2 regions of the Arthrobacter sp. 2762 genome follow, and region 1 is predicted to be linked to the other one. Evidence: predicted binding sites of a transcription regulator. Region 1 holds the regulator's gene; the other holds the start of a gene.
The links. The regulator LexA, encoded in region 1, represses DNA repair genes until DNA is damaged. The targets are predictions, from matches to a motif close to TCGAACANNTGTTCGA.

Region 1 (14,977 bases):
CGAGCTCGATCGCCGCAGGATCCGGACACGCATGGCCAAGCTCCGCCGGGAGATTGCCGCCATGAAGCCGGCGCGCGAGACCAAGCGGGCCAACCGCCGTCGTAATGCCGTACCTTCGGTTGCCATCGCCGGCTACACCAACGCTGGAAAGTCCTCGCTCCTGAACCGGCTGACCGATGCTGGTGTGCTGGTGGAGAACGCCCTTTTCGCCACCCTGGACCCGACTGTCAGGAAGGCGCAGACGCCGGATGGCATTGGTTACACGCTGGCTGACACCGTTGGATTCGTCCGCTCGCTGCCTACGCAGCTGGTGGAAGCCTTCCGCTCCACGCTGGAGGAAGTAGCGGATGCAGACCTGATCCTGCATGTCGTGGACGCCTCCCACCCGGACCCGGAAGGGCAAATCGCGGCAGTGCGTGCTGTCTTCACCGAGGTCGACGCCCGCAAGGTTCCGGAAATCATCGTCCTGAACAAGGTGGACGTAGCGGATCCTTTCGTCGTGGAGCGCCTGAAGCAGAAGGAGCCGCGGCACGCCGTCGTTTCCACCCGGACCGGCCAGGGTATTCCTGAACTCCTGGAAGAGATCAGCCGATCCATTCCCCGGCCGGGAGTCCGCCTCGAGGTCCTCATCCCGTATGACCGCGGTGACATGGTCAACAAGCTGCACAACTCCGATTCGGAAATCCTGAGCCTCGAGCACGAGGAAAACGGAACCCGCGTGGTGGCCATGGTTCGTGAAGGATTGGCCGCCGAGCTGGAGTCATTCGTCAGCAATGGTTGAGAAGGTGGCGGCGGACGTCGTCGAGTCAGTGGGGGAGAAGTTCACCCTCGAGCTGTTGGACAAAGCTGTTGCCGGGATGGGCGGTCAAAGCCGTTCAGGCCAGCACGAGATGGCAAGGCAAGTCACCAGGGCCATCGAGTCCGGTGAGCATTTGCTGGTCCAGGCGGGAACGGGAACGGGTAAGTCCCTGGCTTACCTGATTCCGCTGATCGCCCATTCCATGGACAGCGACAAACCGACGCTTGTGTCCACCGCTACCTTGGCCCTGCAAACACAGATTGTGGGCAGGGACCTGCCCCGGCTGTTGGAGACCATAAGCCCGGCCCTTGAACGTCCTGTGAACGTGGCACTCGTCAAGGGCCGGGCAAATTATGTTTGCCTGCAAAAGCTGGAGGGCGGCTTCCCCAGCGAAGAGCCGTCCGAGGGCCAACTTTTTTCCCTGGGTGAGGACACCAGCGTGCCGCATTTCGCAGCGGCGGTTGGCGGCCCGTCGTCGCAATTGGGTAAGGAAGTGGTCCGGCTCCGTGAATGGGCCGAAAAGACGGCCACGGGCGACCGCGATGAACTGATGCCGGGCGTTACCGACCGCGCCTGGAGGCAGGTCTCCGTGACGTCCATGGAGTGTCTGGGAGCGCAAAAATGCCCACTTGCCGAGGAGTGCTTTAGCGAGCTGGCACGGGCCAGGGCGGCTGAGGCTGACGTCGTGGTGACCAACCATGCCATGCTGGCCGTTAGTGCCTTCGAAGGACTTGCTGTCCTGCCCGAGTACGACGTCGTGGTGGTTGACGAAGCGCATGAGCTGCAGGACCGGGTCACGGGGGCCGTTGCAGGTCAGCTGTCCGTGGCAATGGTGCATGCTGCCGCTTCGAGCGCGCGCAAACACACCGCTATTACCGTAGACGCCCTGAACGCGGCAGCTGATCGACTGGACATGGCCATTGCCGGAGTCCCCAACGGTCTGCTGCCCAATGGGCTCAACGACGAACAACTGGATTGCCTGGACCAATTGCGCGATGCCACACGCGCCGCATTGTCTGACTCGAAGACTGACTCGTCAAACGCGGTCGACGGCGGCAGGCAGCTTGCGCGCTCACGGCTCATGCTCATTCTGGAACTGTGCGAGCGGATGCTCGCAGCCAAGGAGAACAGTGAAGTGGTGTGGTTTTCCAGGAACAGCACCTTCGATCCCCAGCAGGGGTACTCTCACCCGGACGAGACCGCGCCCGCACTGATCAACATCGCCCCGCTTAGCGTTGCCGGCCGGCTGCGGGAAGGCCTTTTCGCGGGGCACACAGTGGTGCTTACTTCTGCCACGCTGGCTATTGGATCCGCCTTTGAGCCCGCAGCAGGTGGCCTGGGCCTCATTGGAGATGGGGCGCCCAGCTGGACCGGGTTGGACGTCGGATCGCCTTTTGATTATCCGAAGCAGGGTGTCCTTTATGTGGCCAAGCACCTGCCCAAGCCCGGCAGGGGCACTTCTCCCGAGGCACTGGATGAGCTTGAAGACCTCATCCGTGCATCCGGTGGGGGAGCCCTGTGCCTGTTCTCCTCACGTCGGGCGGCCGAGGAAGCCGCAGACGCGATGCGCCCACGGCTGGATGTGGACATCCTCTGCCAGGGGGAATCCACTATGGCAGCACTGGTGAAGCAGTTTGCCGATGAACCTGACACCTGCCTCTTCGGCACCATGTCCCTGTGGCAGGGCGTGGACGTCCCTGGCGGTTCATGCCGCCTTGTGGTGATTGACCGCATTCCGTTCCCGAGGCCCGATGACCCGCTGATGACCGCACGCTCGCGAGCCGTTGCACAGTCCGGGGGCAACGGGTTCATGGCGGTGTCAGCTACGCACGCGGCAATTCGTCTGGCGCAGGGCGCAGGACGGCTCATTCGCTCCACCGGCGACAAAGGCGTGGTCGCCGTCCTGGACTCACGGCTTTCGACCGAACGGTACGGCGGGTTCCTGCGTGCCGCTTTGCCGCCATTTTGGGCAACGACGGACCGCAACGTGGTGCGCGGCGTCCTGGAACGCTTGGGCGCAAAGAAAACGTAGGCGAACGCCCTAGAGGGAGCGCAGGACCGAGACGACCTTGCCCATAATGGTGGCTTGGTCTCCAAGTATCGGCTCGTACTGCGTGTTCTGGGGGAGCAGCCAGGTGTGGCCGTCCCGCTGGCGGAAGGTTTTTACTGTGGCTTCGTCATCCAGGAGTGCTGCCACGATGTCACCGTTGATGGCGTCATTCTGGCGGCGGACAACCACCCAGTCACCGTCACAAATTGCGGCATCGATCATTGAGTCCCCAGCGACCTTCAGCATGAACAGTTCGCCGTGGCCCACCAGTTGCCGGGGCAGGGGCAAGACGTCCTCAATAGTCTGGTCAGCCAGGATGGGCCCACCGGCTGCGATGCGTCCCACCAAGGGCACCATCGCGGTGTCGCTGGCGCTGGCCAATTCCGTCACGGCAAGTCCACCTGCGCTGCGCAGTGTAGTAGCTGCTTCCACTCCGGGAATTGTGCCGCCGTCAAGGGTCAAAGGCATGAGTACTTCCATGGCGCGGGGGCGCTTGGGATCTCTGCGCAAGTAGCCGAGCTTCTCCAACTGGGAGAGCTGGTGCGTGACGCTGGAGAGGCTCGCGAGACCAACGGTGTCGCCGATCTCGCGCATGCTGGGCGGATACCCGTTGTCATTGACAGAGCGCTGGATGGTTTCCAGGATTTTCTTCTGCCGGACAGTCAGGCTTTTGGGACTCTTTTGAGGCTGCTGGCTCCGCAGGGGTGCCCCGCCGCCGGTGGCTTTCGCTGCCATGTTCGCCAATGCCCTTCCGTTCCGCCCGGTCACGGTCTGAAGTGCGCCCGGGGATGTTGGATCTGAAAAAATGTCAGACCCTCCTGTTCCACTGAAACAGTGCCTGTTTCTTCACTCAAACCTAGGCCAGGCCCAGGCGTTTATCAAACATTCGTTCTAGCGAGTCTCGACACCGTTCGTTGATAAGTGCTAAAAATGTCATAGCAAGGTTCGAATATGTGTTCTATAAAAGTTGAACCGAGCTCGGATGTTCGAAGAAAGTGTTCGAACATTCGGGCCGGGTCCAACGAACACAAGGAATTGGCAGCCGGCAACGGGCATCCGATGCAGGCAATCGCTCAGAAGGGCTCAGCTCATGTCCGCAATCTCAACGTTCCATGAATTCCGCAACACCCCGGCTCCTGCGCGTCTCCGGCTTACCCAACGCGGCAGGATCGTCTTCTTCGGAATCCCCACCATGCTGCTCCTTGCCGCGCTGCTGAGCCTTGCCGGCTTCATTAACTCCCCGGCCAAAGCTTCTGATTCCCAAGGCCAGCTGCAGCCGCCGGTGGCCGTTACGGTGACTGTCCAACCCGGGCAGTCCCTGTGGGGCATCGCCGGTGCGGCCGCGCCGGAGCGGGACCCCCGTGATGTCATCGCAGAAATCATCCAGTTGAACGATCTCCGCGGGGGACGCATCCAGCCGGGCCAGCAGCTGTTCGTTCCCGCCAATTGAGCGGCCAAGGGGTTATGGGTCGGCGTCCCCGGCGTCACAGTTACTCTGCAGTCGCACCGGCACCTTAAACTGTCTTGGTGAGTGACCAGCTTGAGCGACTTGACCGACTTCCCCTCCGGACCAACCTGCGTGGACTGAGCCCCTATGGCGCACCGCAGCTTGACGTCCCCATTTTGCTCAACGTCAACGAAAACACCCATGGCGTGCCGGCAGATGTCCAAGCGGCCATTACCGAGGCCGTGGCGGCCGCGGCCACGGGCCTGAACCGGTACCCTGACCGCGAATTCACGGAACTCCGCGAATCCCTTGCCGATTACCTCGGACACGGGCTTTCCGCGGAGAATATCTGGGCGGCCAACGGCTCCAACGAGGTCCTGCAGCAGATTCTGCAGGCCTTTGGAGGGCCGGGGCGCAAGGCACTGGGCTTCCCTCCCACGTATTCCATGTACCCGCTGCTTGCCAGTGGCACGGACACTGAGTATCTCCGTGGAGTGCGGGCTGATGACTATGGCTTGGATGCGGCTTCTGCTGCTGCCCAGGTGAAGGAGACTGGCGCAAATATCGTGTTCCTGTGCTCTCCGAACAACCCCACCGGAACGGGACTGGGCCTGGACGTGGTCGAAGCCGTGTACGAAGCCGGCGAGGCCAGCCAAGCCATCGTCATCGTGGACGAGGCCTACCACGAGTTCGCGCACGACAACACGCCCAGCGCGCTGACGCTGCTTCCCGGGCGGGAGCGTTTGATCGTCTCTCGCACCATGAGCAAGGCCTTTGCCCTGGCAGGTGCGCGCCTGGGCTACATGGCTGCCGCACCTGAGGTTACCGATGCCATCAGGCTCGTTCGGCTGCCCTACCACCTCTCAGCCGTCACACAAGCCACGGCCCTCGCCGCTCTCAACCACCGTGAAGCGCTCATGGCCGATGTCGAGGACATCAAGGTCCAACGGGACCGGATTGTGACCGAGCTCCTCCGAATGGGACTCAAGCCGGCAGCCTCGGACTCTAACTACGTGTTCTTCGGTGGGCTTTCGAACCCGCACGCGATCTGGCAGGGCTTGCTGGATGCGGGCGTCCTGATCCGCGACGTCGGCATTCCAGGGCACCTGCGGGTGACTGCGGGAACAGAAAAGGAAACAACGACCTTCCTTGAGGCCTTGGAAGCCCTTCTGGACAGCCCTGCGTCCCAGCCCAACTAAACTTGTCAATAGACCCACCCCATTCTTCGTGTATAAGGACGTCCCAATGAGCGAAACCGGCGCCAAGCCGTCCGCTGACCGCACTGCGCGCATGGAGCGCACCACCAGCGAATCCTCCGTCCTGGTGGAGATCAACCTGGATGGCACCGGTGTCTCGGACATCAGCACCACGGTTCCCTTCTATGACCACATGCTGACGGCGTTGTGCAAGCACTCCCTGATTGACATGACCGTCAAAGCCACGGGTGACACGCACATTGATGCCCACCACACCGTGGAGGATGTGGCCATTACCTTTGGTGAGGTCTTGCGTACTGCCTTGGGCAACAAAGCCGGAATCCGCCGCTTCGGCGAAGCAACGGTTCCTTTGGACGAAGCCTTGGCGCACGCCGTCGTGGATGTTTCGGGGCGCCCGTATCTGGTGCACGGAGGAGAACCTGCAGGGCAGGAGTACCACCTGATTGGTGGCCACTTCACGGGTTCGCTGACCCGCCACGTCTTTGAGGCCATCACGTTGCACGCCGGTATCTGCCTGCACATGAACGTTCTTGCGGGCCGCGATCCTCACCACATCGTCGAGGCCCAGTTCAAAGCCTTTGCGCGGGCTCTTCGCTCGGCAGTGGAGTCTGATCCCCGCGTCGACGGCATTCCATCCACCAAGGGGGCGCTATGAGTGGGCAAATCCTGAAGGACGGTGCGGTTACGGACCCTTCGGCTATCGTCAAGCCGGAGTCGCCTGAAGGTAAGCCCACGGTTACGGTGCTGGACTACGGTTCGGGCAACGTCCGTTCGGCCGTTCGCGCCCTTGAGCGTGCAGGCGCCGAGGTGGTTCTCAGCTCCAAGCCTGAGGACGTGCTGAATGCCGATGGGCTGTTGGTCCCCGGCGTGGGTGCCTTTGAAACGGTGATGAGGGAACTCAAGGCCGTCGATGCCATACGCATGATTGGCCGCCGCGTCGCAGGTGGACGGCCTGTCCTGGCAATCTGCGTTGGGCTGCAGGTGCTCTTCGAAGCCGGAGTCGAGCACGGCACCGAGTCCGAGGGCATGGCCGAATGGCCCGGCAAGGTCGAACTCCTTCCCGCCCCCGTGGTTCCCCACATGGGTTGGAACACGGTGGACGTGCCTGAAGGATCCAAGCTTTTCGCAGGCGTCGAGCAGGAACGCTTCTACTTCGTGCACTCATACGGCGTGCAGGAGTGGAACTTCGACGTCGTTCAGCCCCGGATGGCTCCACCTTTGGTGACGTGGTCCGAGCACGGTGCCCGCTTTATCGCTGCTGTTGAAAATGGCCCCCTGTGCGCAACCCAGTTCCACCCCGAGAAATCCGGAGACGCCGGGGCGCGCCTCCTGCGCAACTGGGTGGACGGGCTTCGCAAACCTGGATCCACGGTGGCACAGGCTCCGGCAGCGGATGATCGTGGTGCAGCCTAAGTGTGGTCGGTAGTGCTTATGGGCCTTGCCGGCGTGCTGGTGGGTGGAGGTATCTCTTTCCACCAGCAGAAGAAGCCACTGTGGGTTTCCGTTTCCTTCTATGTGCTGGCGGGGATGTCCCTGCTTGCCGCCTATCTCCTGACGCTGCCGGGCAACTGAACGCCTCGCGTCCCCATCAACTCCTAGGACACACATGACCACCTCTGCCCAGTCCGTTCTGGAACTTCTCCCCGCTGTCGACATCGTTGATGGCCAGGCAGTCCGCCTGCTGCAAGGCGAGGCAGGCTCGGAAACCAGTTACGGAACGCCTCTGGAAGCCGCCCTGAACTGGCAGAACGCCGGTGCTGAGTGGGTGCACATGGTGGACCTCGACGCCGCTTTTGGCCGTGGGAACAACGCGGACCTCATCAGCGAGGTCGTCTCCCAGCTCAACGTCAAAGTTGAGTTGTCCGGCGGTCTGCGGGATGACGAGTCGCTGGAACGCGCCCTGGAATTGGGCGTGGAGCGGGTGAACCTCGGTACAGCAGCATTGGAGAACCCTGAATGGACACGGCGCGCCATTGACCGCTTCGGTGACAAGATCGCCGTCGGCCTCGATGTCCGTGGTACCACCCTGGCGGGTCGCGGCTGGACCAAAGAAGGCGGCGACCTCTGGGAAGTTCTTGCCCGCCTGGAGGACGCCGGCTGCGCACGCTACGTGGTCACCGACGTCACCAAAGACGGAACGCTGCAGGGCCCGAACGTTGACTTGCTGCGCCAGATGGTGCAGAAAACGGGCAAGCCCGTGGTGGCTTCAGGCGGTATCTCCAGCCTTGAGGATCTTCGCGTGCTCCGTGAACTCGTGCCCCTGGGCGTTGAGGGCGCGATTGTCGGCAAAGCCCTTTATGCAGGTGCTTTCACTCTGCCCGAAGCCCTGGATGTAGCCGGTCGTCGCTGATGGCTGCTTCACGTCCCACAGATTCCGGTCCGGAAAACCACCCGGAGCACCGCGATGCCGGACGACGCGAACTTCCAGGCCACATTGCCGCTGCCTTGGCTGGCGCCGGTGGTGCCACAGACTCGGCGGGGCAACCCTGGGAAGGCCGCAGCCTTAGTGGTGACGATGCCAGGATCCACAATTTCGAAGACGACGACGGCACGGCTGACTCCGGTTACCTCGCCGCCGTTGCTGCACTGCTGAATGGGACGGGCAGTGAGGCAGGGGTTGTAGCTTCACTCGCTACCGCCCGGGTCTTCGTTCCCGTGGTAGCCCAGCTCGCCGAGGAAGCCGAAGGTGTTGATGGGCTGCACGCGGACAAGCAGGCCGATATGGCATTAGTCACACTCAAGGCGCCTGATGGTCGGAAGGCAATGCCGGTCTTCACCACTGCCGCCGCTCTTGAAGCGTGGCATGCGCAGGCCCGTCCCGTAGCTGTTTATGCGGCAAGGGCGGCCCTTTCGGCCGTTTCCGAAGACGCACAATTGTTGGTGCTGGACCCCGGTTCAGCGTTCACCTTCGTGGTTCGGCGGCCAGCCATGTGGGCGTTGGCGCAGCAGCGGGACTGGACGCCGTCATACCTTGATGATCAACTGGAGTTTGCTCTCGCTTCACAGGCCGAGGCGTTTCCGGCAGTGCGCCGGCTCGAAACACAGACCGGTGGTGGCGTCGCTTCCCTGACTGCGGACGGCCGCATGGTCCCGGGCGGAGGCGCTGGCCCGGAACTGCGAATAGTGCTCTTCCTTGAGGACGGACTCGACGCCGCTGCCGTCCAATCGCTGGTGGCTGACCTGAACGAGGCGTGGGCGCAGGTGGAATCGTTTGCCGAGGGCGTCGATTCCATTGAAGTAAAACTGCAACGTGCGGCGCAGGAGCCTGGGCGGCACTAACGGCAGTACCCGTCCACCGGGGACTGCCCCGGGGGAACAAGAGGAATTAGCCCGTGAACTTCGCTCTCTACAAAGAGATGCTGTCCATCCGCCCTGTCCGGCGGCTCCTGCTGGTGGGCATGATCGCCCGCATTCCGCATTCGGCGGCTGGCGTGCTCCTGACGTTGCACATTGTCCTGTCGCTGGGGGAGGGGTATGCCGCCGCTGGCGCTGCTGCTGCCGTCATGACCATAGGGATTGCCTTGGGGGCGCCTTGGCGTGGTCGGCGCGTTGACATGGTGGGCCTGCGGAAAGCCCTGATCCCATCCGTCATCTCGGAAACAGTGATTTGGTCCATTGTTCCGCACGTCCCGTACGCCTGGTTGCTTCCCTTGGTCTTCGTGGGGGGCTTGTTCACGTTGCCGATCTTCAGCGTGGTCCGTCAATCTCTGGGTGTCATGGTGGACGGCGACCAGCGACGCTCGGCGTTTGCGCTCGATTCCATCGCTACTGAGCTCGTGTTCATGATTGGTCCCGCCGTTGGTGCGATCGTCGCCACGAGCGGCTTCTCGGCCGTGGGACTTACCGCGGTGGGAATTTCTGTCTCCGTGGCTGGCCTGTTTTTGATCTGGTTCAACCCTCCGACCCGCACCGATGCCAATTGCACTCCGGAGGAAGCCGCGGCACGGGCCGCCGCGGACCTTGCCGCTGCCGAGGCGGCCATGGTGGCCTCCGCACCGGGCCATGTGCAGGAGGCGGCGTCTGAGATGGCGCCGGCAGCCACGTCCCGCACAGCAGGACTTCGGAACCGCGTGGCCCGCAATTTCACGTGGTTTACGGTTTCCGTTGCGGCACTTTTCGCCGTAGCTGCGGGATCGGGGATGGTACTTAGCGGCTCGGACGTCAGTATTGTTGGCCTGTTGGAGCGCGGCGGCCACCAGAACGAGATTGGCATCGTCTTCTTCTTCTGGTGTGCGGCATCGGTTGTGGGTGGACTCATCTACGGAGCCATGAATCGCTCGGTCTCTCCCATGCTGCTGTTGTTGGGCATGGCCGCGCTCACCATCCCGATGGGTTTCGCACACGATACCTGGACGCTGGCGGTGCTCTCGATTCTCCCTGGCCTTCTTTGCGCTCCGGTGTTGTCGGCGTCATCGGAGAAGGTGGCGGACCTCGTAGATGAGGAACGCCGCGGCGAGGCCATGGGCTGGTACGGATCCGCGCTGACGGCCGGTATTGCCTTCGGCGCGCCCCTTGCCGGGATATTTATTGACACTGTTGGGCCGTCCGGAGGGTTTGCCTCCGTCGGTTCCGCAGGAGTCGTACTGTGCATCGCGGGATTCGCCCTCATGTCCAGGCGGCGCCGCGCCCGGGTGTAGCTCCAGCGCCGGTAAATCTTCAGTAATCGCACGGCATTAACGACGACGGCGGCCCGACCACATGTGGTCGGGCCGCCGTCGTATGTACTTGGGGCAGTTCCTGGCTAGTTCACCGGCCCGGTGAACTTCTCACCGGGTCCCTTGCCCGGTGCGTCGGGGATAAGGGAAGCTTCGCGGAAAGCCAACTGGAGGGAGCGCAGTCCATCACGCAAGGGCCCGGCATGCTGCGAGCCGATTTCGGGGGCAGCCGCCGTTACGAGGCCGGCCAATGCAGTGATGAGCTTGCGGGCCTCGTCAAGGTCTTTGAGGTCTTCTGCGTTGGGGTCATCGGCAAGGCCGACCTTCACAGCGGCGGCGCTCATCAGGTGGACCGCGCCGGTGGTGATGACTTCTACTGCCGGAACTTCCGCGATGTCACGGATCTGCTGGGATACCCCGGCATCGGCGGCGGGGGCTGTGGCGGTGTCCTCGGAGTAGGAGTTGCGCGAATTGCTGTCTTCAGTGCTCATACTGGTAAGCTTGTCATAGACCGACTGGAAGTCGTTATTCGCATTAAATGCTCCCGCCGCGTGCAATGTGCGCTTGGCGGGTTATTTCTGTAGAATTGATTTTCAGTTTGCAAGCGGAGTTCTCTCCCACCCGCGTCAGCCGTTTTCCCTTCGGGGAACAGGATTCCTTCACGGAACAAGAGGTTGCCGGGTACAGGTCGGACACACGGAGGCGTAGCCTCTGGAGTGCGTGCTTCTCTTCAAGGGAGCACACCCGATCCTTGAGGCCTTCGATTGCACCAGCAATTGGAGGCCTTCTCTATTTGCCGGTGAAACTCACCACAACCACAGGAGCTTTAACATTAGCGAGCCAAGAATCAATGAGCGTATCCGCGTCCCCGAGGTGCGGCTGGTCGGCCCTGCCGGCGAACAGGTAGGAATCGTCCGCATCGAGGACGCCCTGCGTCTTGCTGCCGAATCCGATCTCGATCTCGTTGAAGTTGCCCCGCAGGCTAAGCCTCCTGTTTGCAAGTTGATGGACTTCGGCAAGTACAAGTACGAAGCTGCCGTGAAGGCGCGTGAGGCCCGCAAGAACCAGACCAACACGGTTCTGAAGGAAATCCGTTTCCGCCTCAAGATCGACAAGCACGACTACGAAACCAAGCGCGGACACGCACTTCGCTTCCTCGGCGCCGGTGACAAGGTCAAGGCAATGATCCAGTTCCGTGGCCGCGAACAGCAGCGTCCGGAGATGGGCATCCGCCTGCTTCAGAAGTTTGCTGAAGACGTCGCCGAGGTAGGCATTGTTGAGTCCAGCCCGCGCATCGATGGCCGCAACATGGTCATGGTGATCGGTCCGCTGAAGAACAAGGCCGAAGCCAAGGCTGAAGCCCGGCGTGCAGCCCAGCGTGCCGAAGCCAAGGCCCAGAATGAGGCCAAGGCATCCGGACGCGTGGACACCACGGGTGACCAGGCTCCGCTGACGCAGACCTTGGGCGACCTTCTTCCGGCAGGCCTGCTGGCTTCCGAAGAAGAGCCTAAGCAGGAAGGTGTGAAGGCTTCCGAGGTTGAAGCACCCGTTGCCGAAGAGGCTCCGGTTGTTGAAGAAGCACCCGTAGCTGAAGAAGTTCCGGTTGTTGAAGAAGCACCCGTAGCTGAAGAGGCTCCGGCAGTCGAAGAGGCTCCCGTAGTCGAAGAGGCTCCGGTTGTTGAAGAAGCTCCGGTAGTCGAAGAAGCACCCGTGGTTGAGGAAGCCCCGGCTGTGAAGGCTCCACCGGCGGCGAAAGCCCCGGCCCCCAAGGCAGCCCCCGCACCGGCAGCTCCGAGGCCAGCTGTTCCGGCTGCTGCCCCGAAGCCTGCAGTTCCTTCGGCTCCGAAGCCCGTCGCCAAGCCGGCAGCTCCCAAGCCGGCAGCTCGGCCCGCAGCCCCCAAGGCTGGGCCCAAGCCTGCATCACGCAAGACCAACTAGTTCAACGCCGCGGCGGCCCTGGCCTCCAACGGCAAGCAACCAGCACGCCGGCCCTTGTAGGCCGGCTGCACGAAAGAACTGCGGACTTTGTCCGTGGACACGTAAGGAGATCGGTTCCCATGCCGAAGATGAAGACCCACAGCGGTGCTAAGAAGCGCTTCAAGCTGACCGGCACCGGCAAGCTGAAGCGTCAGCAGGCCAACCGCCGCCACTACCTGGAGCACAAGTCCTCCACACTGACCCGTCGCCTCGCCGGCGACAAGATCGTCTTCAAGGGCGATGCCAAGGTCATCAAGAAGATGCTCGGCGTCTAAGTTCCAAGTTCTTTGGTTGCTGCCATCCGGTAGCGGCCGACTACACCAAAAGCCTTCTCAGGCCGGCCGGATTTCCGGCAGTAGCAGCTTGGGATAAAGATTTCTGAAGGAGTACGCACGTGGCACGTGTGAAGCGGGCGGTAAACGCCCACAAGAAGCGCCGGGTTATCCTCGAACGCGCCAAGGGTTACCGCGGTCAGCGTTCGCGCCTGTACCGCAAGGCCAAAGAGCAGCTGCTGCACTCGTTTGTGTACAGCTACGGCGACCGCCGCAAGAAAAAGGGCGACTTCCGTCGCCTCTGGATCCAGCGCATCAACGCTGCATCCCGCGCCAACGGCCTCACCTACAACCGCCTGATCCAGGGCCTGAAGGCCGCTGAGGTTGAGGTTGACCGCCGCATGCTGGCCGAACTGGCTGTTTCGGACGCCAACGCATTCGCCGCACTGGTGAACATTGCCAAGGCTGCCCTCCCGGCCGACACGTCTGCTCCGGCTGCCAAGGCCGAGGCTGCAGCTCCGAAGGCTGCCAAGGTTGCTCCGGCTGCTGCTACCGCAACGGCTGTCATGGCTTCTGTCTCTGAGAAGCCGGCCATCGATGGTGCTATCGCTGCCGTTGAGGGCGAAGGTGCTCCGGAAGGCCACGCCATCAAGGGCAACGCCGAGTCCAAGAAGTACCACGTACCGGGTTCCACCTGGTACGAGAACACCGCTGCTGAATACTGGTTCTCCACGGTTGAGGCTGCAAAAGCTGCTGGCTTCGAGCCGGCCGGCGGCGAAGCCCGCCAGCAGATCAAGAACTAGTCGCAACTGCCACTAAAGTTCTTTATATGAACCAAACCGGGCGCCCGCAAGACTTTCCGATGACCAACCCCCGAGCAGATCGGGTGAGGGACGTCGCCAAGCTTGCCGGGCGCCCGGCCCGTTTAAAGCGCGGCCGTTTCCTGGCTGAGGGTCCACAGGCGGTTCGCGAGGCTTTGACCCTTCACCGGGAGCGCACTGCGGCAGGGCGTTCCGCCGTCGTGCATGAAGTCTTTGCGAGCGAGGCCTGCCTGGAGCGGCTCCCGGAACTGGCGGACCTTGCAGAAGGAACACAGCTTCGACTGGCCAGCGACGACGTCCTGGCCGCCATGGCGGACACCGTCAACCCGCAGGGCATTGTTGCCGTGTGTAGTTTTGTGGATGTCAGCCTCGAATCAGTGCTCGACGCCGGTCCTCGCCTTATTGCGGTTATGTGCCAGGTTCGGGACCCGGGCAACGCAGGCACCGTTTTGCGCGCGGCCGACGCTGCAGGTGCCGACGCTGTGATCCTGACGGGGTCCAGCGTGGACATCTACAACCCCAAGGCGGTACGGTCCACGGCCGGTTCGTTGTTCCACCTGCCAGTGGTCCTGGGGGCTGATGTTGAAGATCTCGTAGCGCGCTTCCGGGAACAGGGAATAGGGGTCCTGGCTGCCGACGGCTACGGGACGGTAAACCTGGACCAACTCCAGGACGAGAATGCTGCCCGCAGGCTCGGAAACGGCGACGTGGCCTCTGACTATGCCCTTGAAGCACCCACAGCATGGTTGTTCGGGAACGAAGCTCAAGGGCTGTCCGATGCCGAACTGGCACTCGCGGATCACCGCGTAGCCGTGCCTGTCTATGGCGCAGCCGAGAGCTTGAATCTGGGTACAGCGGCCACCGTTTGCCTCTATGCAAGCGCCCGTTCGCAGCAGGGCGCCCGGGTCCGGAATGTAGAAATAGCCTGACGCCCGGTACGGTATTTCTTGCAAGATCGTCACGATGACGACTCTTCCTGGCCCATTCCAAACTTTCCCAAAACCGAAGAGGTGAAGCTTTCGTGGCTGCAAGTGGCGGTACCAAAGCGATCGTGGCGGCCCTCGCCGCGAACCTGACCATCGCTGTCCTGAAGTTCGTTGCATTCGTCCTGACGATGTCATCGTCCATGCTCGCTGAGGCCATTCACTCGGTAGCTGACTCCGGCAACCAGATCCTTCTCCTGGTAGGTGGCAAGCGCGCACAGCGTGCGGCAAGCCCCGAGCACCCCTTTGGCTACGGCCGTGAACGGTACATCTACGCGTTCATCGTTTCCATCGTCTTGTTCAGCGTGGGTGGCCTCTTCGCCCTGTACGAAGCGTGGGAGAAGTTCCAGCACCCGCACGGCATCGAAGGCGACTTCTGGTGGGTGCCGTTGGCCGTCCTGATTGGCGCCATCGTTGCCGAGTCATTCTCCTTCCGAACCGCCATCGTGGAATCGAACCATATCCGGGGCAAGCAGACGTGGGCCAAGTTCATCCGCAACGCCAAGCAGCCCGAGCTGCCGGTCATCCTCCTGGAAGACTTCGGCGCCTTGCTGGGCCTGGTGTTCGCGCTCTTCGGTGTCAGCATGACCCTCGTAACCGGCGATGGCATCTGGGACGCCTTCGGTACAGCCATGATCGGCCTGCTGCTTGTCGCCATAGCCGTCATCCTTGCGGTCGAGACCAAATCGCTCCTGCTGGGTGAGTCGGCCACTAAAGACGACGTCGCACGCATCACCGAGGCGCTGCAGGCGGATG
Region 2 (14,977 bases), on a different contig from region 1:
TGTTCGCAGTAGCGATCACGTTGAATCCTTTGCGGGCCTGCACTTCCTCGTTGAGTTCCGGAATGGGCAGGGTTTTCTCGCTGAGGATCGTGATGAGGGAATCCTGGACATCGGAAGGGATGCGCGTTAATTCTTCCACCCGCACCAGGCTTCCGGCCTCCATTGCACGCATCACGGGTCCCGGAACCATGGCCGCCCGTGAGGGACCTTCGGCGAGCAGCCGTGCGTAGTTCCACCCGTACCGCAATGCTTCTTCAGGTGTTCCCGCCGTGCCCTGGACCACCAGCGTGGATGCGCCCGAAATAGCCGCGGCCAAGTGCTCGCCAAGCCATGTCTTCGCAGTTCCCGGCACACCCAACAGCAGCAGGGCCCGATCCGTAGCAAGGGAAGCTACAGCGATTTCCACCAAGCGCTCCTGGCCCAGGTATTTCGGCGTGATCACGGCGCCATTGGGTAGGGTGCCGCCCAGGATGTAGGTGGTGACCGCCCATGGAGAGAGCCTCCAACTGGGTGGCCGGGGCCGGTCGTCAACCGCCGCCAACACACTGAGTTCATCGGCGTAGGCATTTTCGGCGTGGGCACGGAGAACATCGGTTCCGTTTGGGGCAGCTGTCATTGGAAGGCCTCCGTGAGGGATTGTCGGAATGCTTGGTATTGAACAGCGTCGCGGAGCACCCGACGCCGGGCAGCGTCCTCGTCTGAACGCTCCAGAAGGCGTCTGCACTGTTCGGCGGCCTCCGGCGGCAGCGCGGTTGGCAGTACCTGCGCCAGCATGGCTGACAAGGGGCCACCGTTCTTCCCGGCAATCAGCCCGAGCAGCGCATCAGCCAACCCCAACCCCCACGGCTGGGGCAGATCCCGCAACAGCGGAACCAGGGTCAGGGGCTGGCCAATGCCATCGCGGATGTACCGTTCAAGCCACCGCTCACGCTCACCGGGGGACAGGCAACCCAGCAGCCGCACGTCGGTCCGGACGGTCAGGAGCGCGCGGATCCACTCAAGGTCTTTCCGGCTCACCGCAGCTGTGATCAGGCCCTCGAGGGCCCGGGGCTCGGGTTCCAGGACTTCCACAGTCGCGGCCGGGCTGCGGCCGGACACAGACGTCCACACCTCCAGCGGTGCACCCCTGATGATGGTGTCCAATCGCGCCAGTCTGTCGGGTTCACCACCGCGTTGGTTGGACGGGATCCCGTCGCGTAAAGCTTGCTCATCCGGATCCGGGGGAAGGTCGATATCGATCCGCTTGTTCAACAGCCCCTTCAAGTGCAGCAGGGGAAGCAGCCGGGCAGCCATGCGCCCGGCACGGAGACTGCCAGGGAGTCGGTCCAACAATCCGATTGCTACCTCGCGCACACTCTTCGCTTTGTCGTCCAAGGCGCGTTCCAACAGCTCTTCGTCGTCGCTGCCCAGGTTCGTGGCCAACAGGGACAGATGATGTGCGCGTTCCCGAGCGCTGAGGGCATCCCACTGTGTCGCCAGCCTCTCGCGTGCAGCCGCAGGGTCACTCTTTCGGAGACGTTCGAGTTCCGCCGCAGCGAGTTCGCTTCTGAGCTCTGAGGACGCATCGGCCGGCTGCGGAACCGATGTTTTTGAGAGACTTAGAAGCCAGCGGCCGCGGGTTCCGATGGCTGGCTCCAAGCGCCTGAAGACAGCTGCTTTAGTCTCGGCCAACGCGAACAGCGCCGGAAGCAGGCGGTGCGGGACCCGGCGTCGTGATTCTTCTGCCAACAGCAGCCAGTCCACTACCAGTTGGTTCCTCAACTCCAGTCCGACGGGCGGTTGGGTGAGGAGGAGTTCCAGCAGCCGGGCAGCTTCACCGGCGGCCTGCGGCTCTGGATCAAGCGGCGCCGGCAGCGGCCGAGTAGCGGCAGGCGCCTGGGCGGGCGTGCGGGACGCGCGGATGACGACATCCGCCATGGCAGCCTGGTCCAGCACCTCTTCCTCACGGGACAAGCCTTCAGGAGGGGGCACGCCCAGATCAACCGGCGGAGACGGCGCGGCATGCCGCCCTGTGCCTACCAGCGCAGCAGTTCGTAGCTCGTCCAACCACGTCATGGAGTCACCACCGCATCATCGACGACGACGGTCAGCGGCCGCACGCGGCCATCCTCGAGTTCGCCGAAAACATCTACCGGACAGCCGCCTGTGAGGGCCAGCAGCGAATCGAGGGGAGCATCCATCAAGGGAAGTGCATTGCCGTTCTCCTCCACAAGCCAACCGTAGTCTTCAGACAGGATGGTGACACGGGCCAACAGCACAGGCTGCCGGTCGCGCCACGGTGAGCGGGCAACAGCGGCTGACTGCTGCCCGAGGGCCTGGGCGATGGTGCAGCCAGGACCGAGGCTGGTGGCCAGTCCCTGGGATTCAACGGGACTGGTGAACATGGCACGCTGCGGCGCCGATCCGGGGTAGCGGGCAACCGTGACCCCCAACAGGGCGCCAGCGAGTTGAGGCGTCGCGAGCCCTTGGCCCTGCCCGGCAAAATCCAGGATGACCACCACCGTGCCATCGGGACCCCGGAGCCAGGTCCGCTGCTGTTGGAGCCGACCGTCGTCGCTTCGATGGGCTCCCAGTACCAGCCATGGGCCCGGCAATGCCTCGGTATCCTTGACCTCGGCTGATGCGGTGGCCCAACCGACGGCCGCTTTGACATCTGCAAATTCCTCGGCGGACAACGTGTCCCGTGCGGCCCAGGCTTTGGTCAGCGCCCACCAGCGGCCTGCATGGAGCAACAGATGGTCCGCCCAGTCGGTCCTGCCGTGGACCTCCGAAGCCATGGTCCGCACTTGTTCGGCAAGGCCTGGCAACTGGGAATCGACCAATCGGGCCGCCACACCGTCCCACCAGGGGTAGGGCTGGTTGCGGGCGGCGGCAAGCCCGGTCCGGATCAAGTCGGTCAGCCAGCGGGCGAAGTCTGCGATTCCCGCATCCATGAGTGCTTGGCGCTCAGCGAGCCGCTTGGCCTGCGCTTCGGGATCCGATGCCGCCCCTGACTGCCGACGATCCTTGGCGGTGGCACGTTCTGCGCGCTGCCCTGCCCATTCCTGCGCGAAGTCCGCCGTCTCGGTCGAAGCCTCGGCTGCCTCGCCCCGGGCCCAGAGAAGAAGCAGTGCAAGGGCGTGTTTGCAGGGAAATTTTCGGCTGGGACATGAGCATCGGTAGGCAGGGGCGACGATGTCCACGCTTACTTGATAGGGCGTTTTTCCGCTGCCTTGGCATTTGCCCCAAACCAGGACGTCGTTGCTCCCCGCGTCCGACCACGGGCCGGGATGTGCCAGTTTCCGCGCCGCTGCCAAAGACGATGCGTCGGGGGCGGCGTTGATGACTCTCTCTTCGCTCCAACGCCCCATGAGGGATATTCTGCCTGACACCTGCGACGCTTTGGGAGAGCGTCGTGGCGGCGGGGCGAACTTGCTGCCGGGAGCCTGGTTCCGCTCCCGGCAGCTGCATCTACCCTTACGCCTGGTGGATGACCAGATCGGCGTCTGTGGTGATCGACTTTTCCCGCTGCCCGGAATGCACTGTGGCGAAGAACTCACCGAGTTCGGCGGTCGCGGTCAGGGCCAGGACGTTGGCCACGTACTGGTCCGGGCGGACGATCACCACTACGCCGTTCCGGCTGAGGCCGCGCAGTTCGAAGATGTCCGCGTTGGGGTCGGTGCCGAAGACCTTCTCGAGGTAGGTCAGCTTGAACGGTCCAACGGTGGGTTTGAACGCCGAAGGGACGGCGTTGATGTCGACGTTGGTGTGGTCCTGCTGGTAGATCACTTTCACGTCGAACCAGGCGTCGCGGTCAGCGTCCGACGGCGTCGCGGCCAGCGGCGAGTCAGGCGAGGTCGCGATCCACTCGGCCAAGTCCGCTACCGGGCCTTCGGCGCCTGCCGGTGCGGCGTCGGCGAAGACGTAGATCCGCCAGCGCCCGTCGGCCTTGGCGTGGTGGCCCAGGTGCATGGGGTTGGTGTCGCAGACCCGTTGGACGGGCGCGGATTTGAAGCGCTTGCCGATCGGGAAACCCGTGGCGAGTTCCTGGTGCTGCGCTTCGGCGACGAGCATGGACGGGGCGTACTGGGTCATGAAGCCTGCTGGGAACTCGGCGGTGCTGGTGTAGAAAGTCTCCAATTCTGCCGGGTCTTCGAACTCTTCGGGCTTCTTGGCCATCAGGGTGGACCATTGCTTGTCGAAGTCGATCAGGTTCTTCGCCACCACCTGCCGCTCGGCGGAGTAGGTGTCCAGCAGGGACTCGGGGCTGCGGCCTTCCAGGACGTGTCCGAGTTTCCAGCCGATGTTGAAACCGTCCTGCATGGAAACGTTCATGCCCTGACCGGCCTTCGCGCTGTGCGTGTGGCAGGCATCGCCGGTGATGAACACCCGTGGGCTGCGTGTGCCGCGTTCCTCCGGCAGGACGTCGTCAAACCTGTCCGTGAGCCGGTGGCCTACCTCGTAAACGCTGTGCCAGGCGACGTTGCGGACATCCAGCGTGAAGGGGTGGAGGATGTCGTTGGCTTTGCCGATGATCTGCTCGATGGTCGTTTTCCGCACGGCACCGTGATCCTCGGGCTTAACCTCACCCAGGTCCACATACATGCGGAACAGGTGCCCGCCCTCGCGGGGGATCAGCAGGATACTGCCGCCGGCACCGGACTGGATGGCGCATTTGGTGCGGATGTCCGGGAAGTCCGTGACGGCCAGGACGTCCATGACACCCCAGGCATGGTTGGCCTGATCCCCTGCGAGGTGGCACCCGATGGACTCGCGGACCTTGCTGCGCGCGCCATCGGCGCCGACGACGTATTTGGCACGAATGACCCTCTCCTGGCCTTCGTTGGGTCCGGAGGTGTGGGCAAGGGTGACAGTGACCGGGTAGTCACCAACACCAGTGACCTGGAGACTGCGGAATTCGTAGCCATAGTCCGGCGTCATGCGCGTCGGTGAGTTGGCCATGAATTCCGCGAAGTAGTCCAGCACGCGTGCCTGGTTCACGATCAAGTGCGGGAATTCGCTGATGCCCGTGGGGTCATCCACCGCCCGGGCCGCGCGCACGATGCGCGTGTGGTCAGCGGGGTCCGGCTTCCAGAACGCCATTTCGGTGATGCGGTAGGCCTCCGCGGTGATGCGTTCGGCGAACCCGAAAGCCTGGAAAGTCTCAACGCTGCGGGCCTGGATGCCATCGGCCTGACCGATCGCCAGACGCCCGGGGCGACGCTCAATAATACGCGTCGTGATATCCGGGAACTGGGACAGCTGCGCCGCCGTCAGCATCCCCGCAGGGCCGGTGCCCACGATCAGAACGTCAACTTCGTCGGGAAGCTCGGCCGGGCGGTTGATTCCGACGCCGGCGGCCGGCTCGACTCGAGGGTCACCGGATACGTAACCGTGGTGGTGGAACTGCACGGGCTTTCCTCACTTCTTTGTGGGTCTAAATTTTGTGATGTTCTATAGTTGAACACCTTGTTCTATTATCGCTCACATTATCGTAATGCGGCTCACAGTGCGGATCAAGTCTTTGCCCAGCCCGCCGACGAGGTTTGGCCCAAGTTCACGGTGATTCCGGGCAGGACGTGTCAGGATCAGATATGCCTCGACTCATGCTCCTGGACACTGCATCCTTGTATTTCCGCGCCTTCTACGGTGTTCCGGACTCCATCCGCCGCGCCGATGGCACACCCGTCAACGCCGTCCGTGGCCTGATGGACATGATTGCCCGGCTCACCACGGAGTATGAAGCGACCCACGTGGTCGCTTGCTGGGACAATGACTGGCGCCCGAAATGGCGGGTTGAGCTGATCCCCAGCTACAAGGCCCACAGGGTGGCCGAAATCGTGCCGGTGGGCCCCGACGTCGAAATCGTTCCCGATCCTCTCGAAGTGCAGATCCCGCTGATCCGCCACGTGCTGGACCTTGCAGGCATTGCTGTGGTGGGCGTCGATGAGCATGAAGCTGACGATGTTGTGGGCACGTATGCCAGCCAGGCGCAGCTGCCCACTGATGTGGTCACGGGTGACCGGGACCTTTTCCAACTCGTAGATGATGATCGGGACGTCCGCGTCATCTACACCGCCCGTGGCATGAAGAATCTCGAAATGGTCACCGACGTCGTCGTCGTTGGAAAGTACCGCGTGCTGCCGCAACAGTACGCCGACTATGCCACGCTGCGCGGCGATTCATCCGACGGCCTGCCGGGCGTTGCCGGCATCGGCGAGAAAACGGCCGCGTCTCTGCTCGCGGAATACGGCTCCCTTGAAGGCCTCCTGGAGGCAGCAGAGGATGCCGACGGCGGACTGTCCAGTTCCGTACGCGCCAAACTTTCCGCAGCGGCCGGCTACCTCAAGGTGGCGCCCGCCGTCGTCAATGTGGTTCGCGACTTGAAGGTGCCCACCCTTGAGGAGGCAGGCGCCCAGCTGCGCCCCGTGACAGGCGAGGCGCGCGCTGAGCTTGAGCGCTTGGCTAGTGAGTGGAACCTGGGCGGTTCAGTCAAGCGATTGCTTGCGGCCTTGGACACCCAACCGCACCTTCACAGCTGATTGACAGCTTCAGAACAGCGTGGGCTTGGGTGATCGACTCATTGTAGTAACAAGACGGTGTTACAGATCGTCTGGAAGTTACCAGCCGTTCGGACGGCTCAGCAGCCGTTACGGCGGCGGCAGATTGAGGAGAGGCACCATGTCAAAGACCAAGAGAATCACGCTGGGCATTACAGCCGGAGCGTTGGCGCTAGGCGCGGGGCTGGGTGTTACCAGCGTTGCTTCAGCCACCACGACGCCGACGCCGACGCCGAGCGCAACGTCGTCAGCCGATGCCACCACGCCCCCGCAGGGCCACGGAAGGCCTGGAGGCCACGGCCCCGATCGTGGTCAGCTCGCAGCGGACCTTGCCGCCAAGTTGGGAGTGGACGAAACCAAGGTCACCGACGCATTGAAGGCCTTCAGAGAAGCGAATAAGCCCACCACTCCACCAACTCAAGGCACCGAAGGAACCAAGCCGGACCGGACAGCGCAGGAAGCAGCCTTGGCCAAGTCCCTGGCCGCAGCACTGGGCATCGATGAATCCAAGGTCACTGCCGCCTTGGAAGAAATCCGCACTGCCGCCCAGGAGGAGCGAGCCGCTGCCCTTAAGACCAGGCTGGACAAGGCCGTGGCGGACGGCAAGCTCACACAAGCCGAAGCTGACGCCGTCACCAAAGCGGTTGAGGCCGGAGTCATCGGAGGAGGCGGCCGCTAAGGCCCTGCAACCGCAGAGAAGAAACCACGACGCCGATACTTGGCAGCGAAGGATCCCCCGGACAGTTCCGGGGGATCCTTCGTGTGGCCGCCCTTGTCACCAGTGGCGACCCTATCCGGGCCTGAACCTGTCCACGACAGGACACTCAAAGGGTTCGCCAGCGAAGAGTCCCACGTCGTTCAAATACCTGACGACAATTGCATAGGAGGCTGCCAGTGAGGTCTCTGTGTAAGGGATGTCCAGTTCCCGGCAACATTCTTTAACGATTCCGGAGGCACGTTGCAGGTATGGCCTGGGCATGTCCGGGAAGAGGTGGTGTTCTATCTGCCGGTTCAGTCCGCCCATAAGTGCGTCAAGGAATCGTCCCCCGGAGATGTTCCGGGCGGTGAGGACCTGACGCTTAAGGAAGTCCGTCCTGCTGGACGCCGGCAGGATGGGCATGCCTTTGTGGTTGGGAGCGAATGCAGCGCCCATATAAAAGCCGAAGACGCCCAATTGAACGCCGAGGAAGGCGAAGGCCATGCCCAGCGGCAGAAAGGAGAACACCAATACCGGCACCACGAGCAGACGCAGCAATATCACAGGGATTTCCACCCAGCGGTGATCCGCCTTTCGCTGGCGTAGCAAGTACTTCAACGAATCAACGTGCAGGCTCGCACCGAGGAAGAACAACAGGGGGAACAGCAGCCATCCCTGCTTCCGCGTAACACGCACCATTACTCCGCGCCGCGACGCCGCAGCCTCGGGATGGAACGCGATGGCGCCCGTGTGGATATCAGGGTCCTTATCGATGACATTGGGGAAGTTGTGGTGGCGAGTATGCTTTTGGGCCCACATCGCATAACTGATTCCCACCAAGCCTGTGCCAATGAGGCGTGCGGACCATTCATTCATGCTCTTGGATTTGAACACCTGGCGGTGGGCAGCCTCGTGTGCGAGAAACGCGAATTGAGTGAGGACAACGCCCATGCCGGCCGCGATCAGGAGCTGGAACCATGTGTCCCGCAAGAGAAGAAAGCCACTCCATGTTCCGGCCCACGCGAGCATCAGAATCACGAAAACTGTGATGTAGAAACCCCGGCGCCGCTTCAGCAAGCCCGCACTTCGGACGGATTTCAGGAGGGCTGCATAAGAATTGACCATCCGGGCGGCGGCACCGCGTTCCGGAAAAAAGTCATCGGAAGAGCGTGATGATGCCATGATGCCTCGAACCAGTTCCGGTGGGAAAACACATCGCTTTCCCACTGTCCCCTCAGGATACGCCCGGGGTCTCTGGAAGGCCCTGGAAAATTCTTTTGAATGGTTGTCGATTTCGCCTCGCACTGTTCGACCCATGGATGAGAAGGTCGAAGGGCGACCTTCCACAACACAGGAGATTGAGTGCAATGGCCAAGTACATGCTGATCATGCGGGCAACCGACGAATCGTTCGCCAAGTTCGAGAACATCGACTTCAACGAAATCCTCGAAGCGATGGGCAAGTTCAACGACGAACTGATCCGCGCTGGAGTGCTGCTGGCTGCTGAAGGACTGGACGATGCAAAGGAAAGCGTCGTGGTCGACTTCACCGGTGACACCCCGGTGGTCACTGATGGCCCGTACGGTGAAACGAAGGAACTGTTTGCCGGTTACTACATCCTGGATGTTGCATCCAAGCAGGAAGCAATCGAGTGGGCCAAGCGTGCTCCGATGACCGAGGGCACCAAGACCGAGATCCGACGGGTGACCAGCATCGACGAATTCCCCCAAGACAACGAATGGATCCAGAAGGAGCGGGCTTGGCGCGAGCAGACCGGACAGCTCTAGACCGGGCGCCACTGCTTTGGGGAGCACCTGCAGTGAGCAGCACCTGACGTGAGCAGCACCTGACGTGAGCAGCAACGAGGCAAGGGCCGCCGTCGAAGCGGTGTGGCGCAGCGAATCCGCCCGCATCGTCGGCGCCCTTGCCCGCTATACAGGAGACTTTCCACTGGCAGAGGACCTGGCACAGGAAGCACTCGCAGAGGCCCTCGTGTCGTGGTCCGTCAATGGCGCACCTGCCGAGCCCGTGGGATGGCTCCTCACAGCGGGTCGTCGTCGTGCCATCGATGCTTTCCGGCGGCGGGCAGCCTTGGACGACAAATACGCGCTTCTGGCACGTGATCTCACAGAGGAAGAAGCCGGTGTGGATGCGCTGTTCAGCCCCCAGGCCATAGATGACGACGTCCTCGCCCTGATGTTCATTTCCTGCCACCCAGTGGTGTCCAAGGAGGCTCGGATTGCCATGACACTGCGCGTTGTGGGCGGCATGACCACGGATGAGATCGCGAAGGCATTCCTGGTCCCGGTGCCAACCATCCAGGCCCGCATCACCAGGGCCAAGAAGACTCTCGCCGCTGCCCGCATCCCGTTCGCAGTGCCCGAGGCCGATCAGGTTCCTGAGCGGCTTGGTTCGGTGCTGAATGTCCTCTACCTGATCTTCACCGAGGGGGCCTACGCTTCCGGAGGAGAAAACTGGATGCGCACCGAGCTGGCCAGTGAAGCACGACGACTTGCCCGGGTGCTGGTCCGCGTCGCGCCCGAACCCGAAGCATTCGGGCTGCTGGCACTGATGGAACTCACAGCCGCGCGATTCCCGGCGAGGCTCGACGCAGATGGCCAGCCGGTCCTGTTGGAAGACCAGGATCGACGTCGATGGGATCAGTCAGCAATCCGGCGCGGACGCGCAGCACTTTCGACGGCGGTGGGTTCCGGCCGTGGGCTCGGCGCCTACGGTCTCCAGGCTTCCATAGCCGAATGCCACGCTGTGGCGCACTCGGTGGAGGACACAGGCTGGGATCGAATCGTGGTTCTGTACGAGGCGCTCGGGCGACTCACGCCGTCGCCCATCATTGATCTGAACCGTGCCGTCGCCGTGTCCATGGCCTCTGGCCCTGCCGCCGGACTGGACCTCGTTGACGAATTGGGTGCCCGTGGTGAACTCAGGGGCTCGCATCTCTTGCCGGCGGTCAAGGGCGAGCTGCTGTCGCGGCTTGCCCGCCATGAAGAAGCGAGCGAGGCATTTCACCAGGCTCTTGAACTGTGCTCAAACGGCGCGGAACGTTTGGCCCTTGAGCGAAAAATCAAGGACTTGCAACCCAGACAACGCCAGTAAGCGCGCAAACGCGGGCCTCAGCTGTACTGGCCCTCAATCTGCACCGGGGCACTCTTATGTTCGGAGGGGTGTGTGGTGGTGGTTGCGTCGTGGTGTTTGGTGGGGGTCGATGTGTGGTGGTGGGGTGAACCAGGGCACGCCGGTGGTCATGTCGTTCCGCCATTGTTCTTTGTGGATGAGGTGGTGGTGGTGGCTGCAGAGCAGGGTGCCGTTGTCGGTGGAGGTGGTGCCGCCGTGTGACCAGTAGGTGATGTGGTGGGCTTCGCACCAGGGGGCGGGCATGGTGCAGTCGGGGAAGGCGCAGCCGCCGTCGCGGGCGGTGATGGCTTTGCGGATGTGGGGTGGGAAGATCCGGGTGGTGCGGCCGATGTCCAGGACGCGGGAGTCGCTGCCGAGCAGGACGGGGAGGATGTCCGCGTCGCAGGCGATTTTGCGGATGGTGTTGGGGTGCATTGGCCCGACAAAGGTCGCGGTACCGGAACTGAGCCGGGGGTGGTGCGGGTCAGGCCCGGTGGTGGGGGTGGTTACTTCGCTTGACTGGGACTGGGACTGGTGCGGGTCAGGCCCGGTGGTGGGGGTGGTTACTTCGCTTGACTGGGACTGGGACTGGTGCGGGTCAGGCCCGGTGGTGAGGGTGGTGTCTCCGCCGGGGGTGGTGGCTGTGTCGCGTGCGGTGGTGGGTGTGCGGGTGTGTTGTTGGTAGAGGTCGCGTTCGTTGATGGTGACGGTGACTTGGGGGCGGAGTCCGCCGTTGGCTGGCAGTTTCCCGGTGGTCATGGCGACTGCGCAGGCTCCGACGAGTCCGTCGAGGAGTTTCATGGCCCGGGAACGCCGGTCCAGGTCCACGCCTGCTGGTTTGTTCCCGCCGCCGCTCCCGTCAACGCTCTCGTTCCCGCCACCGTTCCCGCCACCGTTCCCGTCGCCTTCGCCGGTGGCTTCGCTTGTCCCGGCGGCTGTGTTGTCCCCGGTGCCAATGCCGTGTCCGGGGGTGAGTCGGGGGTTGGTGGCGGTGTTCATGGCGGTGGTGAGTGTTTCGTATTGTTCGGTGGTGGCGAAGATTTCCAGGTGGTGCAGTCCGTGGCGGGGTTTGCGGATGAAGGTGCCTTGGAGCTGGCGGAGGATTTCTTCGCTGGGTTCGGGTCCGTCCTGGTCGATGAGGTCGTTCCAGCGTTTGGTCATTTTCAGGACGAAGTCGGGGTCGGACCCGGCGGCGGTGCGGGTGAGGGCGTGTTCCATCCGGGTGAGGGTGTCGTCGTCGGTGAGGTGCCGTACTTTGTCCAGGGCTGCGCTGATGATGCTCGCCGAGCGGGTGGGTATCTGGGTGGTTTCGAGGGCTTGGGCGAGGATTTCACGGCGGGCCGGGATGTGTTGCCCGGCGATTCCGGTCCGGGGGAGGACCTCGGAGGCCAGGGCGAGCCGGCGCCGGGCTTCGACGATGCCGATCCGCAGGCGGGCGCGCAGGAACTGCGCGGCGTCCCGGTAGCCATCGTCCGCCACCGCAGCGGCGTCTGCCGCAGTGACAGCACTAGCGGATCCACCGGCAGCATCGGACCCAGCAACCGTGGCCGTCGCGGGGTTTGGACCTCCTGCTGCTGCCGGGACCGGGACCGCAGGGTCGGTGGTTGCGGGGTCCGTGGTTGCGGGGTCGGTCCAGCCTGTCTGCCATCCTGTGCCCGCCGCTGATGAGGGCCGTGCGTGCTGGGCTTGCGTGCGGGTCCGCTCCACGGCGTGAGCCGCGATGACCTGCAGGTACTCCACGGTGCGGGAGATCTCCTCCACCCGACCGGCGAACCGCGCGGCTTCGGCAAAGCCGAACGTCAGGGCACCTGCCACGGTGACGGAACGCAAAGATTCCAACGCCTGGGCGCTGTCAGCCAGCGCCCCCTCAAGTCCCAACGCACCGTCAAGCCCGTGGGAAACGCTAAGCCCCTTGGAACCATCAAGCACAGGGGAAAGGCGCAGCCCCGGGGAAACAGGAACGACGTCAGGGCCAACTTTAGGCTCGACGTCGGCAGGGTCAGAGAAGGGCCGTGGCTCAATGCCGCGAAGCAGCGCCATGGCCCTGGCGTTCTCCGAATCGGTGACTGCCGCCGTCGGGCTTTCACGGCCGGCTTGGCCGTGGGCAGACATGGTGTGGCTTCCGAGGGGAAGGTGTCGGGGGCGCGCTCCGGCGCCAGACAGTGCTGCCCGTCGCGCCAGAATGTCCCCAATGCTTCCCATGAATAAACAGTCTCACCAGGGGCTGACATTTTTAGGCTCCAGTGCCGCTGCCCTGGATGCCGCAAGCTTCCCAACCGTTTCCAGGGATCAACCATGTGTGCGGAATCGGCGATTGATGGCCCACGGATTGGCGTGCGGCCCGGTTTCAGATTGCCAGGAGATGTCAATAGACTGACCCGGCCCGGACATGTGCAGTTCAGCACCGATCCGGGCGTTTTCTGAAGCCGAATTGGGGACCCACATTTTGACCACTACAGCGCCAAAAATCACCGTTGTCGTACCTACTTACAATGAACGGGAGAATCTTCCGCTGCTGACGTCGCAGCTTGATTCACTGGGCATTCCGAATCTGCACGTGCTCATTGTCGATGACAGTTCCCCGGATGGGACAGGGGAGGTCGCAGACAGGTTGGCAAAGAAATCGAATGGCGCCGTTTCCGTGCTGCATCGGGACGAGAAGGATGGCTTGGGCCGAGCATATGTGGCTGGGATGACCCGGGCGATGGCACAAGATGCAGAAATTGTCATCCAAATGGACGCTGATTTATCCCATCCGGTGGCAGCAATCCCCACAATGATCGACAAGATTCTGAACGAGAATGCCGATGTTGTTATCGGCTCGCGTTATGTTGCCGGCGGCTCCACGGCGTCGGAATGGCCATGGCATCGAAAGGCCCTCTCCGCTTGGGCCAACTTCTATGTGAGTGTGATCCTCGGGTTGAAAGTGAAGGACTGCACGGCCGGGTTTAAGGCTTGGAGTACTTTAGCCCTCGGCCTTATTGACGTCTCAACGATCAAGAGTGATGGCTATTCCTTCCAAGTCGAGATGAACTACAGGGCCGCTCAGCGGGGCCTCGAGATCACCGAGGTACCCATTCATTTTGAAGAACGCGTGGAGGGGGCTTCCAAAATGAATCTCCGGGAGCAGCTTGAATCTGCGCTCACACCCTGGAAGCTTCGCCTGAAACGGGATAGTCCCGTGCTAGTTCCCAAGAGCTAGCCAGCCAGCCCCGCCCTACCGACCTCCGTACAGCGCCGCCTCAAGCAGCCGGTCAAAGCTGGCAGTTCCACTGCTCACCGGAGCAACGCTGATGACCGCGAGGAGTTTCTCGGAGCCGTCTTCCTTGGCACTTGCGACCCCTTTCACGTGCAGCCGCAAACCGGGAACACCGTTGATCAGCAGTGGGAGCTGCTCACCGCTCTTGATCAATTTCCGTAGCTGCTTTGTGGAGATCTTGTCGTCGGAGCTGCCTGTTAACTCCGTGAGGGTGTCGTTGATCCGTTTTGCCAAGCCGCGCAGCAGGCTCCTCTGGGCGGCGACCGTTGGAATGGTAAGGATCGCTGCGAACACGGCCGTGAATATCGAGGCTGGGCCAACGCTTCTCAGGGCAGGCATGAAGATCATCAGGATCAGCCACAGGATCACAGCAAGGATGGTGAAAGTGACGAATTTGATGATGGGTTTGTCGCCTGGTTTCCTCACCCAGCGCACGATTTCAACAGCGTCGGACGCGTTTTCCATGGTCAGGATCCCTTCACTTCGAGGAGTGCCTCGGCCAGAATTACTGCCTCGCGTGCTTCCCTAAGATCGTTCCGCAATCCCAGATCGGGGATCTTCGAGGCGCCACCGCCGGTACCAGCAAGCTCGTAGAGGGCTCTGCTCAGGTTTTCGCGGTCCTGTGACAACCTCCGGGACGTATCCAGTTTGGCTCTGCTGACTTCAAGCTCCAGGAGCGATCGGCCGATGGCGTCGCGTCGCCCCTGCATGATTGACAGTTTCTCCGTGAGCCGCAGGACCTGTGCCCTGTGCATAGACCCCATCTGAACGGCAGTTCGTTGGAGCTCATGGAGGGCCTCCGACGTCTGCGGCTCGCCGGAGTGCCGGGCCAGTTCCTCATTGACGCGGACCAGTCTCCGTTCCCAGCCCCGAAGGGCCCGTTGATACCGTCCCAAGAGCAGCGAGATCGCCGACAGCGCCTTGTCAAGGGCCCTCGCCCGGGTGCTCAGGCTTGTGGTTGCCGCGTCCAACCTTGCGAGGAATGCGGCGTAATTGTCCGGGGAAGGAGCCTTGTTGCGGGGATCCATGCGTCACCTGCGCCCGATGCTGCTGCAACCAGGTTTGGTGCGGCACAACGCTCCCCAAACGCCCATGTCAAGAGAATAGAGGGTCCCCGCCCGTTGGCATAGGGCCCGTAGTCGCAGCCTGCGGTCAGTACTGGCCCTTGATCACGAAGTACGACCCCCGGATTACCCCTGCCAGCTTGGACTTCTGACGGGCGAACTTGAAGCGCGATTCCAGTTCTGCTGGAACGTCCATGCCCTCAGTGAGCTTAAAACCGACCGCCCGCTTGCCGCCGTCCTCGATGCTGTACATGACGTTGATGGAAAGCCCGGACTCGTAGAACAC

Region 2: a site for LexA is predicted at 12,658-12,673, ahead of ABIE18_RS11330 (HNH endonuclease signature motif containing protein). Genes of this name have one in related genera too.

What each region holds. Positions count from the first base shown of each region.
Region 1 is NZ_JBEPSI010000002.1:34,491-49,467, reverse strand. Features, by position in the region: gene hflX (GTPase HflX) at 1-781, shown strand, start outside; gene ABIE18_RS04265 (ATP-dependent DNA helicase) at 774-2,831, shown strand; gene lexA (transcriptional repressor LexA) at 2,841-3,584, opposite strand; gene ABIE18_RS04255 (LysM peptidoglycan-binding domain-containing protein) at 3,940-4,299, shown strand; gene ABIE18_RS04250 (histidinol-phosphate transaminase) at 4,377-5,495, shown strand; gene hisB (imidazoleglycerol-phosphate dehydratase HisB) at 5,542-6,168, shown strand; gene hisH (imidazole glycerol phosphate synthase subunit HisH) at 6,165-6,926, shown strand; gene ABIE18_RS04235 (CG2302 family histidine operon protein) at 6,927-7,085, shown strand; gene priA (bifunctional 1-(5-phosphoribosyl)-5-((5-phosphoribosylamino)methylideneamino)imidazole-4-carboxamide isomerase/phosphoribosylanthranilate isomerase PriA) at 7,120-7,863, shown strand; gene ABIE18_RS04225 (SseB family protein) at 7,863-8,792, shown strand; gene ABIE18_RS04220 (MFS transporter) at 8,846-10,150, shown strand; gene ABIE18_RS04215 (DUF1844 domain-containing protein) at 10,255-10,659, opposite strand; gene infC (translation initiation factor IF-3) at 10,889-12,106, shown strand; gene rpmI (50S ribosomal protein L35) at 12,226-12,420, shown strand; gene rplT (50S ribosomal protein L20, sunset domain variant) at 12,540-13,220, shown strand; gene ABIE18_RS04195 (TrmH family RNA methyltransferase) at 13,247-14,167, shown strand; gene ABIE18_RS04190 (cation diffusion facilitator family transporter) at 14,260-14,977, shown strand, end outside.
Region 2 is NZ_JBEPSI010000005.1:178,837-193,813, forward strand. Features, by position in the region: gene ABIE18_RS11285 (ATP-binding protein) at 1-616, opposite strand, end outside; gene ABIE18_RS11290 (DUF5691 domain-containing protein) at 613-2,055, opposite strand; gene ABIE18_RS11295 (SWIM zinc finger family protein) at 2,052-3,350, opposite strand; gene ABIE18_RS11300 (FAD-binding monooxygenase) at 3,457-5,391, opposite strand; gene ABIE18_RS11305 (5'-3' exonuclease) at 5,574-6,521, shown strand; gene ABIE18_RS11310 (hypothetical protein) at 6,661-7,218, shown strand; gene ABIE18_RS11315 (fatty acid desaturase family protein) at 7,330-8,418, opposite strand; gene ABIE18_RS11320 (YciI family protein) at 8,604-9,023, shown strand; gene ABIE18_RS11325 (RNA polymerase sigma factor) at 9,088-10,350, shown strand; gene ABIE18_RS11330 (HNH endonuclease signature motif containing protein) at 10,405-12,480, opposite strand; gene ABIE18_RS11335 (polyprenol monophosphomannose synthase) at 12,758-13,570, shown strand; gene ABIE18_RS11340 (hypothetical protein) at 13,586-14,092, opposite strand; gene ABIE18_RS11345 (hypothetical protein) at 14,095-14,655, opposite strand; gene ABIE18_RS11350 (DUF8821 family protein) at 14,780-14,977, opposite strand, start outside.